DNA from 4 places in the Pseudoalteromonas undina genome. Region 3 is predicted to be linked to each of the others. Evidence: predicted binding sites of a transcription regulator. Region 3 holds the regulator's gene; each other region holds the start of a gene.
The links. The regulator sigma-54, encoded in region 3, starts transcription at its own class of promoters, with help from an activator protein. The targets are predictions, from matches to a motif close to GTTGGCACGNNNNTNGNNT.

Region 1: the regulator sigma-54 is predicted to act here: its motif matches at 2,102-2,120, upstream of fliE (flagellar hook-basal body complex protein FliE).
Region 2: the regulator sigma-54 is predicted to act here: its motif matches at 2,219-2,237, upstream of fliS (flagellar export chaperone FliS).
Region 4: the regulator sigma-54 is predicted to act here: its motif matches at 1,767-1,785, upstream of PUND_RS14015 (TorF family putative porin).

What each region holds. Positions count from the first base shown of each region.
Region 1 is NZ_AHCF03000003.1:530,616-534,834, forward strand. It holds gene PUND_RS06070 (sensor histidine kinase) at 1-586, shown strand, start outside; gene PUND_RS06075 (sigma-54-dependent transcriptional regulator) at 579-2,003, shown strand; gene fliE (flagellar hook-basal body complex protein FliE) at 2,160-2,492, shown strand; gene fliF (flagellar basal-body MS-ring/collar protein FliF) at 2,513-4,219, shown strand, end outside.
Region 2 is NZ_AHCF03000003.1:525,499-529,717, reverse strand. It holds gene PUND_RS06065 (DNA-3-methyladenine glycosylase I) at 1-349, shown strand, start outside; gene PUND_RS06060 (sigma-54 dependent transcriptional regulator) at 474-1,910, opposite strand; gene fliS (flagellar export chaperone FliS) at 2,276-2,671, shown strand; gene PUND_RS06050 (hypothetical protein) at 2,671-2,994, shown strand; gene fliD (flagellar filament capping protein FliD) at 3,181-4,219, opposite strand, start outside.
Region 3 is NZ_AHCF03000002.1:291,901-296,119, forward strand. It holds gene PUND_RS01965 (HPr family phosphocarrier protein) at 1-114, opposite strand, end outside; gene rapZ (RNase adapter RapZ) at 132-974, opposite strand; gene ptsN (PTS IIA-like nitrogen regulatory protein PtsN) at 994-1,446, opposite strand; gene hpf (ribosome hibernation promoting factor) at 1,451-1,738, opposite strand; gene PUND_RS01985 (RNA polymerase factor sigma-54) at 1,765-3,264, opposite strand; gene lptB (LPS export ABC transporter ATP-binding protein) at 3,334-4,059, opposite strand; gene lptA (lipopolysaccharide transport periplasmic protein LptA) at 4,056-4,219, opposite strand, start outside.
Region 4 is NZ_AHCF03000003.1:2,242,690-2,246,908, reverse strand. It holds gene PUND_RS14020 (ABC transporter permease/M1 family aminopeptidase) at 1-693, shown strand, start outside; gene PUND_RS14015 (TorF family putative porin) at 988-1,665, opposite strand; gene PUND_RS14010 (hypothetical protein) at 1,958-3,121, opposite strand; gene PUND_RS14005 (helix-turn-helix transcriptional regulator) at 3,271-3,471, opposite strand; gene PUND_RS14000 (hypothetical protein) at 3,480-3,905, opposite strand; gene PUND_RS13995 (AsmA family protein) at 4,142-4,219, shown strand, end outside.

The sequences.
Region 1 (4,219 bases), on a different contig from region 3:
AGCATCACGCGGCAGTTTTCACACAAAATTAATGTCTCGCTTGAAAGATTTAGAAACCCAAGTAAACGACATGCTGCTATTTGCTAAAAGTGGTGATCAACAGATAGTTGAGCAAGTGTCGATGCAACAGTTACTCAGTGAAGTAAAAGCCGGTGCTGATGCCATGGTAGCGCTCAATGATAGCGAATTAAATGTGAGCTTACCTGAACCCGATATAGAAATCATGGGTAATAAAACCGCATTAGCAAGCGCTATTCAAAACCTAATTCACAACAGTATTCAAGTTATTGGCAGTGGCGCGCAGGTTTACCTTAGCGCCCAGCGTGACAAACAAGACTCTGACTTTGTGCGCATTAGCGTTAGTGACAATGGTCCAGGCATTGACTTAGTTCAGAGCGAGAAAATATTTGAACCTTTTTATACCACTAAAAGCCAAGGTACAGGCTTAGGGCTTGCCGTTGTTAGTTCGGTAGCCAGTGCGCATCAGGGAAGGGTTGAGGCAAACAACAACCCACACGGGGGAGCAATTTTTAGTATGTTGCTGCCTATTAGTGTCACATCTAAATTAGGGGAGTCACATGAGTAACACTATTTTAGTTGTAGAAGACGACGCCGGACTTCGTGAAGCATTAATTGATACTCTAGAAATGTCGGGCATCGCTTGCACGGCAGCCAGTAGTGCAGAGCAAGCCATGTTGTTATTAAAAAAAGATGTATTTTCACTGGTGGTCAGTGATGTACAAATGGGCGAAATGAGTGGCTTGGATTTATTACGCAGTATTAAATTAAATCACCCTGATTTACCCGTACTTATGATGACGGCCTATGCCACAATTGATGATGCAGTTGAAGCCATGCGCCTAGGCGCGATTGATTATATGGCTAAGCCATTTGCCCCAGAAGTGCTATTGAACATGGTGAGCCGTTACTTACCTGAAAAGGAAAAAGAAACAGACGGTCCTATTGTTGCCGACCCTAGTAGTATTCAACTACTTGAACTTGCAGGTAAAGTTGCTCGTTCAGATGCCAGCGTAATGGTACTTGGGCCAAGTGGCTCAGGTAAAGAAGTGCTGGCACGGTATATTCATGACAAGTCAAAACGCTGCAATGAACCATTTGTAGCAATTAACTGTGCTGCTATTCCTGAAAACATGCTTGAAGCTACTTTGTTTGGCTACGAAAAAGGTGCGTTTACTGGTGCGATTCAGGCCTGCCCGGGTAAGTTTGAACAAGCACAGGGTGGGACTATCTTACTTGATGAAATCACCGAAATGGATTTAGGTTTACAAGCCAAACTATTGCGGGTATTACAAGAACGCGAAGTTGAGCGTTTAGGCGGTCGGAAAACTATTTCGCTAGATGTACGTGTGCTTGCAACCAGTAACCGCGAATTAAAAGAGGCCGTTGCTGCAAATCAGTTCCGCGAAGATTTATATTATCGACTCAATGTGTTCCCTTTACTGTGGCGACCTCTGTGTGAGCGTCCTGGCGACATTATTGTACTGGCTAAGCATTTAATTGAACGTCACTTAAGTAAAAGCAAAGAGCCAATGGCGTATCTAGATACAAGCGCCGAACAAAAGCTACTTAGCCATAGCTGGCCGGGTAACGTTCGAGAGCTGGATAACGTTATTCAACGTGCTTTAATTTTACGCAGTGGCAGTACTATTGATGAGCATGCAATTTTTATCGAAAATTTAACCCCAACCCAGTTTGTGGTTGAACCAACTACAGTGCCGGAGCCTATAAAAAGTAATCTCAGTAACGCTTATTATGATGAAAAAACAATGCCCGAAGATGAGCAAAAAAATGATTTGCTCGCCTTAGACACGGGGAGTTATAAAGATGAACTTAAAGATAAAGAACATCGCATAATTTTAGAAACCTTGGCGCGTTGCCAAGGGAAGCGTAAAGAAGTAGCCGAAACCTTAGGTATAAGTCCACGTACTTTGCGTTACAAATTAGCGCAAATGCGCGATTTAGGTATTTCCCTCCCTGCATAACCTCAACAGCCCTAAAACTAAGTAACACATTTTAGGGCTGTCAAAACTCTGACTACGCAAGTTTACACATCAACCTTTTGTTTTAATTGAGTTTTATTTTTGGCATGTTTTGTGCTTTATTCTATTTAAGAGTTTACTGCATTATCAGAGACAATTATGAAAATTCAAAACAGTGCTTTATTTCAAGAAATGCAATCTATGGCTTCAGAAGCCACGCGTAGTAACCAAGTTAATAACTTGCCAACGCAAGTGCAATCAACGTCTACAGCACAATTTGGTGATATGTTGAGTAATGCACTTAATACAGTGCATGAGCTTCAGCAAGACACAGGACAAAAAAGAAAAGCAGTTGAGATGGGCGACAGAAGCGTATCGCTTGCTGAGGCGATGATTGCCTCGCAAAAGTCTTCTGTGGCATTTGAAGCTACGGTACAGGTTCGTAATAAGCTTGTTGAATCTTACAAAGAAATTATGAACATGCCTGTTTAACTAGGTAGTGGAGAATTATTGTGGCGCAATCTAATCAATCTACAGATCTGGCACTTGCTGATGGCATGATGGAGCAAAGTGAAACTGAAGATCAACAAGAGCAAAAATCAGGCTATTTCAGCGCCCTAGGTGGTGTTGATGTTTTACGTCAAATTACCCTGATTGTTGCATTGGCCATTTGTTTGGCTATTGCTATCTTCGTGATTATTTGGGCTCGTCAGCCAGATATGCGCCCATTAGGTAAAATGCAAACTCAAGAGTTAATTGAAACACTCGACTTTTTAGATGCGCAAAAAATTGACTATGAACTTGATGGTAATGTGGTGTCGGTTGATGAAACTGAGTATCAAAATATTAAGTTACTGATGACCCGTGAAGGCTTAGATCAAGGGCCGACATCAGGTAGCGATATTATTATGCAAGACATGGGGTTTGGGGTAAGCCAACGTTTAGAGCGTGAGCGCCTTAAACATGGTCGCGAGCAACAGCTTGCCCGTACTATTGAAGAGCTAAACAACGTTACTCGCGCCAAAGTACTATTAGCTATTCCAAAAGAAAATGTATTTGCTCGTCGAGAGAAAAAACCCTCAGCAACTGTTGTACTAACGCTTAAGCGTGGTCGCTCACTAGATAGCGAAGAAGTTGACTCAGTAGTTGATATGATTGCTTCAGCGGTGCAAGGGCTAGAGCCTTCTCGCGTAACGGTGACCGATCAAAACGGTCGCTTATTAAATTCAGGTTCGCAAACCTCTTTGGCTGCACGCTCTCGTAAAGAATACGACCTAGAGCGTAAACGTGAGCAAGAATACCTAGAAAAAATTGACAGCATTTTAATTCCCGTCGTTGGCTTAGGTAATTACACCGCCCAAGTAGATTTAAGCATGGACTTTAGTGCAGTAGAAGAAACACAAAAACGTTACAACCCAGATTTACCGGCAGTAAGAAGTGAAACCACTTTCGAAGAAAATAATATCGGTGGTTTAGCGGTAGGTATTCCTGGTGCACTTACTAATCAGCCTCCGGTTAACTCAACGATACCTGAAGATGCAATGGCTGGCGGTGCAGGCACTGCAACCTCACCAAGTCGTACTCACAAAGAAGCTACCCGTAACTATGAACTTGATACCACTATTTCTCATAAACGTCAGCAAACGGGTGTGATCCGCAGAATAAGTGTGTCTGTAGCGGTCGATTACTTACCCACGGTTGGTGAAAATGGTGAAACAACCATGACACCACGCTCGGTAGAAGTTTTGTCAAATATTCGTCGCTTGTTACAAGGTGGCGTAGGCTTTGATATGCAACGTGGCGATGCACTTGAAGTAGTGACCGTGCCATTTGTTCGTGAAGACTCAGCGCTTGATTTCGAATTGCCTTTATGGGAACAAGACTGGTTTATGAAAATGATGCGCTTAGTATTAGGTGCGCTGGTTATTATTGTACTGATTTTAGCTGTAGTTAAGCCTATGCTTAAGCGATTAATTTACCCAGATAATACACTTGAAGAATATGATGAAGACTCTCTTAGTTCAGGTGTTGACCTTGGTGACAGCACATTAGATATGCTAAATAATGACTTTGATTCTGCTTCAGTTGGCTTCTCAAGCGATGGTACACTACAGTTACCAGACCTACATGGCGACGAAGACTTATTGAAAGCGGTTCGTGCCCTTGTAGCCAATGAACCAGAACTATCATCACAAGTAGTGAAAGCGTGGTTAACAGAA
Region 2 (4,219 bases), on a different contig from region 3:
CGATATAGAAAAATTAATGCAAAATGCGGGCATAGTTCGCAACCGCTTAAAAATTGTCGCAACAATTAATAACGCAAAATGCTTTATTACTATTCAAGAAGAGTTTGGCAGTTTTAGTGATTATCAGTGGCAGTTTGTGAGTAATAAACCTCAGGTAAACGATCTAGAAACACTGGCCGACTACCCTGCAGTTACTGAGGCATCGACGTTATTTGCGAAGGATTTAAAAAAGCGTGGCTTTAAATTTTTAGGCCCAACCACAGTGTATGCCTACATGCAGGCCTGTGGAATGGTTAACGATCATAGTAATGATTGTTTTAGGAAGGAAGAAGTTAAAAAGTTAGGCTAAGGGCGGGTTTCGGGTTACGAGACGCGAGGTAAACCCGCTGACAATTATAGCGCCGAGTTTGCATTAAGCGTAGTGTTTAGCTTTTCTAACCTAAAACCTAAAATATAACACCTGCACTTTGCTCTTAATCCCTAGACAAGTTATATTTTTTCATTTTTTCGACCAGTGTGGTTCGCCTTACGCCTAGCACTTCAGCAGCACGGGCAACAACGTAATCAAAGCGCTCTAATGCCTGGGTGATTAAGTTAATTTCAAGCTCAGCTAAGTACTCCTTAAGCTCAATACCTTCATCGGGCAATAAACCCGGTGCCGCTTGAGCAAAATCATCTTCAAGGTCTATTTCGTCTTCACTAAATCCGCCGCTAAAAATATCATTAAACGCATCACGCTCCATCAGTTCTTCTGGATACTGTGGCTCATAGGCTTCAACTTCAATGTAGCGGTATTTGTTAGGTAAGTCAGGAACATCCACCACCTTGTCAGGGAACATAATAACCATACGCTCAACTAGGTTCGCAAGCTCACGAATATTACCCGGCCAAGAATGCTCTTTTAAACTATCAATAGCACGCTCTGTAAACTTAGCCGTAGTACCGCTTTGTTCATTTACACGGCGCATTAGCTCTTTAAGTAGCAAAGGGATGTCTTCTGCACGTTGAGCAAGTGATGGACTCTCAATAGGAAAAACATTTAAGCGATAATATAAATCTTCTCGGAATGAGCCTTTTTCAATCATGCTTTCAAGGTCGCGGTGGGTTGCAGCAATAACACGTACATCGGCTTGAATCGCTTTAGTACCGCCAACGCGCTCATAGCTACGCTCTTGTAGTACTCGCAGTAACTTAACCTGCATTTGCAGCGGCATATCCCCTATTTCATCTAAAAATAGCGTGCCACCTTGCGCCAATTCAAACCGGCCTTTACGTGCTGAAATAGCCCCGGTAAATGCACCTTTTTCATGGCCAAATAGTTCACTTTCTAGTAACTCTGCAGGAATTGCCCCACAGTTTACTGGTACAAATGGACCTTTGTTACGCTTAGAGAGCAGATGCACATTACGAGCAACCACTTCTTTACCCGTGCCCGACTCACCTAAAATAAGCACGTTGGCATCAGTTTTAGCAACTTGAGTAATTAAAAAGCGTAAATCTTTTACGGCTTTGGTTTCACCTACAAGGCCATCAAAGGTGCTTTTTTCTTTATTGTGTTGATGCTCATGAGGCAGCATACGCTGATATTGCTGACAATCATGTAGTAACTGAGTGGTAACTTCATGAGTAAATGGCTCACAAATTAGTCCAACAACATTGGCAAGACTCAGTAGCGGTTTGAGTGTTTCACCAATCAGTAAAAAAGGAAATGTTGGATAGCGTTTAATTAAGCTTTCATGATCTAAAGATTGCAGCGCCCCTAGCACCACAATACATTCTTTATTTTGATAGTGACTACATGCCTGCTCAAAGTCAGCTTCTGTTTGCAACTGTACCGCCTCACCAATAAAAGTAAGCGATGCATATAATCCAATAGAGCGATTATTATTATTATCTAAAATTAAGATCATTTTTAGCGAGCCATTTATTTCACTAATTTGTTTTATTAATCAAATTGTAAGCCAGTTGGATTTGGATGCAAGTAATAGCGGCGATTTTTTGACATTAACGCCAAAAAACAGACACCCAGCCTAAAAAGCCAATACTTTATAACTAATAACTCTTTAACTATTTATAACAGCATACCTACTTAGGATGAATTATCTAACACGTTTTGCCACTGATGATGATGCGACTCTACACAGAAGAAACTCATAAAAAGTGCTATTATTACTTAAAGGTGTGACTGTTTTTGCCGATAAGTAATAGTCAAACTTATGTTGGAACTAAACTTGCTTAAAGTTCTACACAGTAATTAAAATTTGAGGAATTACCCATGGCTCATGCATCAATCAATAAATACCGTCAAATAACAGTTAGCAGCGTTAAAGAGATGACTCCCTACGACCAAGTTAAACTCGTGTTTGTAAATATTGTTGGCAAGCTCTCTGCTGCAAAAGGATTTATTGAACGTAAAGAGTTAGAAAAAAAAGGCAACGCAATCTCTGATTGTATTGTGCTACTTGGTGCGTTGCAGCAAGTGTTAAATTTTGAACATAATAATGAAGTATCAACTAACTTAGACTCTTTATACGATTACTGTCAGCGCAGCTTATTAACCGCGAACCTTGAGAACGATATAGAAAAAATTGATGAAGTAATTACCTTGATCAAGGAAATAAAATCAGGTTGGGAAGCAATTCCATTTGAACAAAGAGAACCACAACTATAATGTCTTTAAATCGGGTTACAAGCTCACAAGTTAAAGATAGTGAGACTCGAGCATATTGCAATGAGCTAGTGAATTTGGTTAATGACTCAGAGGATTGGGATATTGAGCAAGCGCTGAATATTCATAATAAGCTTGATATTCACATAAGTAGCTCACTTTCTAGAGAAAAAACTCATTATTCAGCTACTGAACTTGAGTTTTTAATCAACCTAATAGAACAGCTATCTGTTAAAATAGATAATCAAAAGCAACTATTAGCGGTTAAAATAGTTGGTAATCAAAAAAATAAAAAAGCTGTAAATAAGTATAAATCTAATATTTAAAAACACTTCTTGCCCTAGCTAACCCCCTATTTTATTCCCCTTTACAGAGTGATTAATTGATTTATCACTCTGTATTTTTATAGCCTAAAAGTTCACTATAAACCAAGCGTTGTTAATTACCAATAAGCGAACAGGTATAAAAAAACCTGACTAACAAGCCAGGCTTTATTTACTAAACAATGCTATTTAGCTAGACTTTTTAGCCACACCCGGTAGGTTAGCTAATTGTTGCTGCAAGTAACTTCCTGTCGAGTTTAGGTTAGCAACTAATATATCCATGGCATTGTATTGGCTATATAGTCGCTCTTCATACTTTTTCATTCGGCTATTAAATGCATCAACTTCATCTTGTAGCTTATCGAGTTGTGTTTCACGCCCTTCAATACGTGAACTAATAATACCATCAGAGGCCGTATAACCTTTAATAACAGTATCTAACTGGCCAACAAAACCATCACCGTCATTTTCGCCAACAAAAAACGTTTGGATAGCTTGTGGATCACTTTCTACGGCAGCTTTAAGAGCGTCAGAATCAATACTTAACTTACCTGAGCGCTCAGTTCTAATACCAAAGTTAGCTAAAAAGTCGGTATTACCATTACCCGTGCTAAATTCAGATGTTAACATCGAGCGTACTTGGTTTACAGAGCCTCTAAGTAATGAATCACCCGCAAGTGCACCAACGCCCTCTTCAGCGCTAGAGCGACCGAGCTGATTTGATAAATCAATAAATGCATTAAACTTCTCTACAAACGACTTTAATCCAGCAGCAACATTATTATTATTTTCAGTGATAGTTGCTTTACTTAAATCATCGTCTGCATTGTGAGTTTTTTTAGCATTAATGGTAACGCCTTCAATAACATCTTTAAACTCATTGGTACTGCTTGAGGCCACAAGCGTTCCGTCAATCGTAATTGAAGCATCCGTCGCTGCTGTTACTTCGTTTAAGTTTTCAGCATACGTTGTTGATGTTGTATCACTATCATACGCAAGACGAGACAAGCCAGACAAGTCTGTATTACCACCATCACCGACATCATCAACTACAATTTTTATTGCGTTTTCTGCGCCGGTTTCTTTACTTGATAACACTAATCGCTGCCCCGTATCATCGGTAATAATAGTAGCATTAACTGAATCATTGTCAGCAGAGTCATTAATCGCGTCACGTATATCAGCCAGCTTTGCTGTGTCTGACACATTTATGTCAAAACTGTTAGAG
Region 3 (4,219 bases):
TTGAAATAACGTGATTGAGGCATCAAATTGCACAGAAAGCTGTGCCAGCACCGTAGCCGCTCTGGCATGCAGGCCTAACTTGTTTTTTATTAAAAATGTGTTTTCTAACCGCATTAATATTCTCTCAAGCTTTATTCTTGTTCTCGATGGCGAATTTTTACATTAGGATGACTCATTGCAAAGCTTTCACCTATAGTTTGCGCTAAATAAACTGAGCGGTGTTGCCCTCCGGTACAGCCAATAGCTATGGTCAAATAGCTGCGGTTATTTCTTTCTAAATGAGGCAGCCATGTTTGCACGAATGTTTGAATTTGCCATGTAAATTTTTGTACTATGCTGTGGCTGGCTAGGTAGTCTTTTACTGGTTGATCTAACCCTGTGAGTGGCTTAAGTTCAGGCTCCCAATGCGGGTTTGGTAAAAAGCGAGCGTCAAATACATAATCTGCTTCTTTGGGTATACCGTGCTTAAAACCAAATGACTCAAAGGTAATGATCAGTTGTTTGTCTTTTTTACCGAGTATTTTTTCACGAATAGATTCAGCCAGCTGATGCACACTTAAATCCGTAGTATCAATCATATAATCGGCACGGTTAATGAGTACATCAAGGAGTTGTTTTTCTTTTTTTATTGCTAAATCAAGTGGCAGTGAGTCAATCGAAAGAGGATGAAGACGCCGTGTTTCTGAAAAGCGTTTAATTAAGGTTTGATCGTCACTGTCTAAATAAAACACCGTTGGCTTAGTAAAACCAGGTAAATATTCAATGATTTCATTAAACTGTTGCTGCTCTTTAGGTAAATTACGCACATCAACACTTACGGCTATTTTGTTGTAGCTGTCGGAAACACTACGAACAAGAGATGGCAATAAATTTAAAGGAATATTATCTACACAATAATAACCTAAATCCTCAACAACACGCAGCGCAACAGATTTACCAGAACCTGAGCGACCACTTATAATTATTAATTCCATTTATCACCCTTAATTGTTACTACGGTTGACTTACAATTACTTGATACAGCTCATTGTCGGATTTTGCCGCTCGTAATTGCTTACAAAATTCTTTATCGTTGAGCTTTTCTGCTATAGTGGCTAAGGTTTTTAAATGCTGCTTATTGTCACCATCAGGTACAATTAAGGCAACAAAAATATCGACCGGTCTGTTATCTATCGCATCAAAATTAATAGCCGTTTCGCTCACTAATATAAGTGCAAGAGGCTCTTGTACACCACTCATACGACCATGTGGAATTGCAATTCCTCGACCTATACCTGTACTCCCTAGTTTTTCTCTGGCGGTTAACGCGTTAAGAATATCTTGTTGTGTTAAATAGGGCAGTTTATTGTGAGCCAATTCACTGATAAATTCTAAAATTCTTTTTTTACTATTAAAAAGGACCGCAGCTTTACTGCAGTCCTGACAGATAAGTGAGCTTAATTTCATAGTGTTAGTGTCGAGCAAGTTTCTCTTTGTGTTTAATTACTTGACGATCTAGCTTGTCAATCAGCGAGTCTATAGCGGCATACATATCTTGGTGTTCAGTAGAAGCAAAAATCTCAGCGCCACTAACATGAACGGTTGCTTCGGCTTTTTGGTTTAGTTTTTCTACATCGAGAATAACGTGCACATTCGTTATGTGATCAGTGTGCCTCTGTAACTTCGAAAATTTACTATTTACGTAGTCTCTAAGCGAGTCGGTAATATCTACATGGCGACCAGTTAAATTCAGTTGCATAAACATTTTCCTCTTTGTTGTACGCCTTAAATCAAACTTTTACGTTGATTAGACGGGGGAATAGCTAGAGATTCGCGATACTTTGCAATAGTTCTCCTTGCTACTTTAATTCCTTGCTCAGCCAATATATCTGCAATTTTACTATCACTCAATGGTTTAGCTGAGTTTTCTGCAGCGATTAATTTTTTAATTAATGCGCGTATTGCTGTAGATGAACATTCGCCACCATTTTCAGTGCTTACATGGCTTGAAAAGAAATATTTAAGCTCAAAAATACCGCGTGGTGTGTGCATGTATTTTTGCGTAGTAACACGTGAAATAGTCGATTCGTGCATTTCTACCATTTCGGCCACGTCATTAAGTACCATAGGCTTCATCGCCTCAGGACCATGTTCAAAAAAGGCCTGTTGTTGCTGCACAATACAGTTAGTTACTTTAAGCAGTGTGTCGTTTCTACTTTCTAAGCTTTTTATAAACCATTTAGCTTCTTGTAAGTGTGAGCGAATAAACTGGCTATCGCCGCTTGATTTAACCGTACGCGACATAGCTGCATATTGGCTGTTTACCCTAATTTTAGGCATACTATCTGGGTTTAGTTCAACCACCCAACGGCCTTTTACTTTTTTAACCGACACATCAGGAATAACGTACTCAGACTCTTCTCTAACAATAGTGTCAGCGGGTTTTGGACTCAGCGTGTGAATTAACGTCATGACCTCTTTAAGCTCATCTTCTTTAAGCTTAGTTTTTTTCATTAATGTGCGATAATCACGCGCAGCCAGTAAGTCAATGTGATCAGTTAAGATCATTTTTGTTTCGCTTAAAAAAGGCGTGTCTTGATCAAACTGATTCAATTGAATACACAAACACTCTTGTAAACTACGCGCGGCTATTCCTACCGGATCAAATAACTGAATACGCTTTAATACGGCTTCTATTTCATCAAGTTCAACTTCATCTTCTATGTCGTTTTCTTGATTAAAACTTTCTAATATTTCTTCACAGCTAAGGGTTAAAATACCAGAATCGTCCACGGCTTCTACGATTGCAATCGCGATGGCTTCATCAGTAGGGCTAAACGGTGTCAGTTGCAATTGCCACATTAAATATTCATGTAGCGTTTCAGTTGAAGAGCCTTGATAAATTGATTCATCTTCAGGCATTGGTCCTGATGAAGAGGCCGGTGCTGCGCTCATGTATTCATCCCATGTAACATCCATTGCCATATCATCGCTAATGGTGTCTTTGGTCATGGCTTCGCCGCTATCTTGCTCATATTCGCTAGGTTTTTCATCAGCTGAAGCACTTAGCGTTGATTCATCGGTATCGGCTTTTTGTTCGTTTTTACCCGCAGCATCTTCACTGTAATCTTGTTCTTCAACTTCAAGCAAGGGATTACTATCGAGTGCTTCTTGAATTTCTTGCTGGAGATCCAATGTACTGAGCTGCAATAAGCGAATTGCTTGTTGCAACTGTGGAGTCATTGTAAGTTGCTGGCCCATGCGCAGCTGTAATGATTGCCTCATTTATCTCTAACAATCCTTTTAAATTAGTATGATTAATCTTAGCAGATGCTTAGTGGAATAACACACATATTAGAGCTTGAACTGCTCGCCCAAATAAACATCGCGTACTGTTTTATCGTTTAATACATATTCTGGAGTGCCTGATGCAATTAACTCCCCATGAGAAACTATGTAGGCTTTTTCACAAACATCAAGTGTTTCGCGGACGTTGTGATCTGTGATCAATACGCCAATTCCTCGGTTTTTAAGGTGCTCTATAATCTTTTTAATATCTAATACAGAGATAGGATCAACCCCTGCAAAGGGTTCGTCTAGTAGTATAAATTTAGGATTTGCTGCTAATGCTCGCGCAATTTCAACACGGCGACGCTCACCACCTGACAGAGCCATACCTTGGCTGTCACGAATATGCTGAATACTAAATTCATCAAGTAAATTATTTAAGGTATCTTCACGTTGTTGCTTATTGAGCCCTTTACGTGTTTCTAATATAGCCATTAAGTTTTGATAAACCGTCAGCTTTCTAAAAATAGATGATTCTTGTGGTAAATATCCTATCCCTAGGCGAGCTCGACTGTGCATTGGTAATAAAGTGATATCTTGATCATCGATTGATATTTTACCTTTATCGCTAGGTACAAGGCCTACAATCATGTAAAAGGTCGTAGTTTTACCTGCGCCATTGGGGCCAAGTAAGCCGACAATGCTGCCAGCTTCAACTTCTAGGCCAACGTTTTTCACCACTTCACGGCCTTTATAGCTTTTTGCTAGTAGCTCTGCTTTTAATGTGCTCATGGTTGGCCTTTATCGTCTTCTTTTTTGTTTTCAACAGGCACTAAAATAGTGTGTACACGGTCTGTTGAGTTTTCGTCTTTTTCTGCGCTAATTAACTGCTGCTCTATATCGTAGGTGATACTTTTAGCAGTTATTTTTTGACCTGCTTGAGCAATACTGG
Region 4 (4,219 bases), on a different contig from region 3:
GCGCTTATGGTGTTAAAAAAACGCTTTGGCGCCGAGAAGCTACGTAAGTTTTTAAAATACGAGCTAGACAAATACTTAATGGGTCGTACAGGGGAAGCGTTTGAAGAAATGCCGCTGTATAAAACGCAGGCTCAGCAGTATCTTCACTACAATAAAGGTTCTGTTGTGATGATGGCGCTATATGATCGCTTAGGTGAAAAACGCTTAAATGCAGCACTTAAAGCATTTTTGAATGAGTTTAAATACCAATCAACGCCATACCCCACCACACTCGATTTACTCAGTTATTTAAAACGAGATGCAACAAAAGCAGAGCAACGCTTTATTGATGATCAGTTTAAGTATATAACACTTTATGAGCTTGAAATGAAAGAGGTATCGATTACAGATAGCACTGATAGCGAGGGTTTTTACACGGTAACACTGAGCGTTGAAGCAACGAAACAGCGTGCCGATGGCCAAGGTGAAGAAACCGAACAACCACTTGATGAAATGATTGATATTGCATTATTCAATGATGATCCTGAAAACCTTCTAGCTGAAGACTTTGTGATTTATTCACAAAAACATCAAATAGTGTCTGGTGCAAACACCATCGAACTTAAAGTAAAAGAAAAACCCATGTACGCTGGGATAGACCCTTACATTAAGCTTGTAGATAAAGACAATAAAAATAATTTAGCTAAGTTTTAACGCTAAGTGATTTAAAGGCCGCATTTCGTGCGGCCTTTTGTTTTAGCGAATTGGTATAAAAAGCTTATTTGAAACAGAGAATATAATGCCAATACACAATAATGCTTATTTAAGCGAGTTAGCATAACGCGGAAATATTTAACGGTAGCTAGGTAGTCGTTGATTGACCGAGGCGGGTAATATAGTAGGGTGCTTTAGTAGCTAATCCTAGGGAGGATTACGAGCATTTTTAAACCGCTCTAAACGAGAAAGGGCCTTGCGGCCCTTAGTGTTGCAGCAAGTAACACATTCTTTTTATAGGTTAAAGTCTACAGCGTAGGCTACATAGGCTTTTATATCAGAGCCATCCATGTCGTTATCAGATAGGCCAAAAGTAAAACCATCTTTAGACACCGATACACCATAATCAATAATATTGTCATCACCGATGAAATCGCCTGAGTAATGCCCTATGTGTAGCGCCATTTCAGTGCCATTGCTACCAACAGCGAAGCTGTAATCGGCATTTAAATACAATGAATCACCAAAATCAGTACCATCACCACTGGCTGCAGATGTTGCAAGTACGGCTGCACCAAATGTAAAGCCTTGCACACTAATGCTACCGTAGACTTCAGAAAAATCTGCATCTGCACCTGATGCCGCATCAGGGTACGCATAATAGATATACCCTACGTCATAACTCACGCTTTCATTAATTGCGCCGCCAAAACCTGCGTATAAGTCTAGCTCGTAGGTCATTTCATCGGCCCAAGACGCATTTGACGCCCAAGTACCCGCATAAAAGCCAGATTCATTAGCGTAATCAATACCGCCAGATACAGCTGCATCGCCCCCAGTTTGCTCTTGTCCGCGCCATAAGTAGTTTGAAGTGGCTGCTGCATTTGCTGTTACTTCAGCAAATGCAGCAGTTGATGTCAGTCCTGTTAATGCCAATGCACTGATCAATATTGTTTTTTGTAGTTTTAGCATGTCTCATTTCCCATTGTATGATTTTGCACGCCAAGGCTTTTTATTATGAACGACTACAACCTTTTGTTTGGCGGCATTTTATTATGTTACTAATGGGGTATTTGCACTGTGTGTGCCAAATTAAACTTATTCGTTTATAAATTATTTTTATTACTTAAAACAATGTATTGAAAATAATATGAGGTAGGGATAGAAAAGTAATTATTTAGCAGGTTCACTTTGCTGGTGCAAAAAACAGCCTAGCTGCACCATCAAAGCGCTGCTAGGCTATTTTATTTTTCTTGTGGGTTAATTAACCAAAAATGGCACGCATTAGGGTAATTGTTTCGTTAACACCGCGGCCTTTTTGTACTTCGCTAATAATAGAGTCACGTTTAGCACGAATATGCTCTGGAACATCATCAGCAGCAAGAGCGCGATCCACTAAAATCTCAGCAGATTCTTTGCCTCGGCGTGGCGCTTTACTGCTGCTAGAATTGCTACGTGTAGGTTTATTAAGTAGCTTAATGTAGTTAGAGTTATCTGCAGTATTAGTATCTGCATAGTAAAAAAAGCAAGGTATAAGCGCTTTAATGTCCACCAACTGTGTTTCTAGTTCATTACCAGCATTGGCCATTTTAAACCATGACATAGCGTGAATGCTTTGTACTACATCTTGCCAGTAACGCTCAAAGTCACGGTTATTTAATTTGGTGATACCAAGTGCGGAGCAAAGTGCATCTAAGCGACTGTTACTAATTGGAGTAAACACATCAGGGCGACGCATTGCTAATAAACGGGTGGCAGGCGCCAGAGTTGGTTTTTCATCACTACCATTAAATGCACTCAAATAAGCAATTACAAATTGTTGGTAATTACCTAGCGCTACATCACCCTCAAGTGGAATGTTGCTGAGTGCATCGTCGAATGCGCCTGGCAAATCAGCCAGCATCTGGTGAAAACCTTTGGCGCTTTTAGTAGAGGCAAACCATTCTACATCAAAGTTATAAGTACTCGGATTGAGTGATGCCATATGCTTACCGCTAAAAGCGAGTAAGTCTTCAGGGATCATATCTTTTAACGGCTTTTCACGCAGGCCTGCAATATAAGCAGTTAAACGTAGCTGCTCATCAAGTGCCACCAGTTCTTTATGTTGCTCTACAAACATACTCACTACTGGCCAAGGCGCTACCCGTAATGTTTTTAACTGTAAAAAGCTAATGGCTGAAATAAGTTGGTCATGCAGCTTTTTCAATAATGGTAATTGTGGGCTTTCGAGTAAGTCATAATTAATGCGGTCGCGGCTTGCGCTTAATAGCTCGTAACACCAACCTAAAAAGTCTTCTGGATGGTTTTCCACTTTCACAGCCATCAGGTTTAGGCTTAGCTCTGAAGATTGCTTCAGAATGTTTTGATAAATTTGACTTTCTTGCTCGCCTAATGCCATTTTTGACGGTGAAATTAGCAGTTTCTTCATGCCTTGTAGACTCTCCGGTTAGATATACTTTTTAGTCGCTTCATTTTAGCTTAAATAAGCCAGCAGCAACAGGGGCGTGCATCATACCGGAGAATACAGGGGATGCAATCTTGGTAAGTTAATTAACACAAGATTGCATCATTACTGTATTAATCGTGTTCATCGAGTGAAAACAGCCGTTCAACTGAGGTATTAAAGTGCTGTGCTATTTTTAAGGCAATGATCACCGAGGGTGTAAAACGAGATGTTTCAACCGTGCTAATGGTTTTTCGTGAAACATTAATAGCATCGGCCAGTTCTTGCTGTGAAAGCCCTGCCTCTTTACGAAATTCAGCTATATGGTTTTGCACATTATTTCCTAATCGCGGCTTTGCCAAAACAATGAAGTGCCATATGCCAAGAGCATGATACCTAAGTAGAATACTGCCATAGCTGCATGCGAAACCTCACTAGCAATAGCATCGCCTTTATAAAAAACACCAAGCAGGCAAAAAACAAGTGCAAAAATTGAATGTTTATAGGCACTCGTGTCGATAGTATTTAGGAATTCATCTTTATAAGCATATTGAAAATACATTTTTAATGGAAAGCCTGCTTTAGTTATATAAATAGCTATTATAACTATATAAAATAAAACGCCCATTCCAACAGTTAAAAGCCCGTCAATATCTTGTTTTATTACTGAGTTAACACTGAGAAGTAAAAAAACCATACTTGTGCTTATACTTAGAAATATGTTTTGACCCATAAACTGTTCTTCAGTTTTAATATCTTGTTGTTTCATAAAGTCCATCCTGTGGAAGTGTTAATTTATATTTTGTAACCTGTAGGTATCAATGTAACCTGTAGGTATCATTTGGTCAATATTTTTTTGTAACCTAAAGGTATCAAAATGTTTCAGTTACAATTCATATACCCACGTTAGAATGTAGGAAAGTAGATTTTTAGTTATTGGGCAATGCTTTTGGCGCTAACTCCCGCTATGATAAGAGCATTATTTGCACGTTTGAAAGGATGATCATGAAGACCTTATTTAAAGTTATTGGTGTCATATTATTGCTATGCATAGCGTTAATTGTTGCTGCACCATTTTTAATT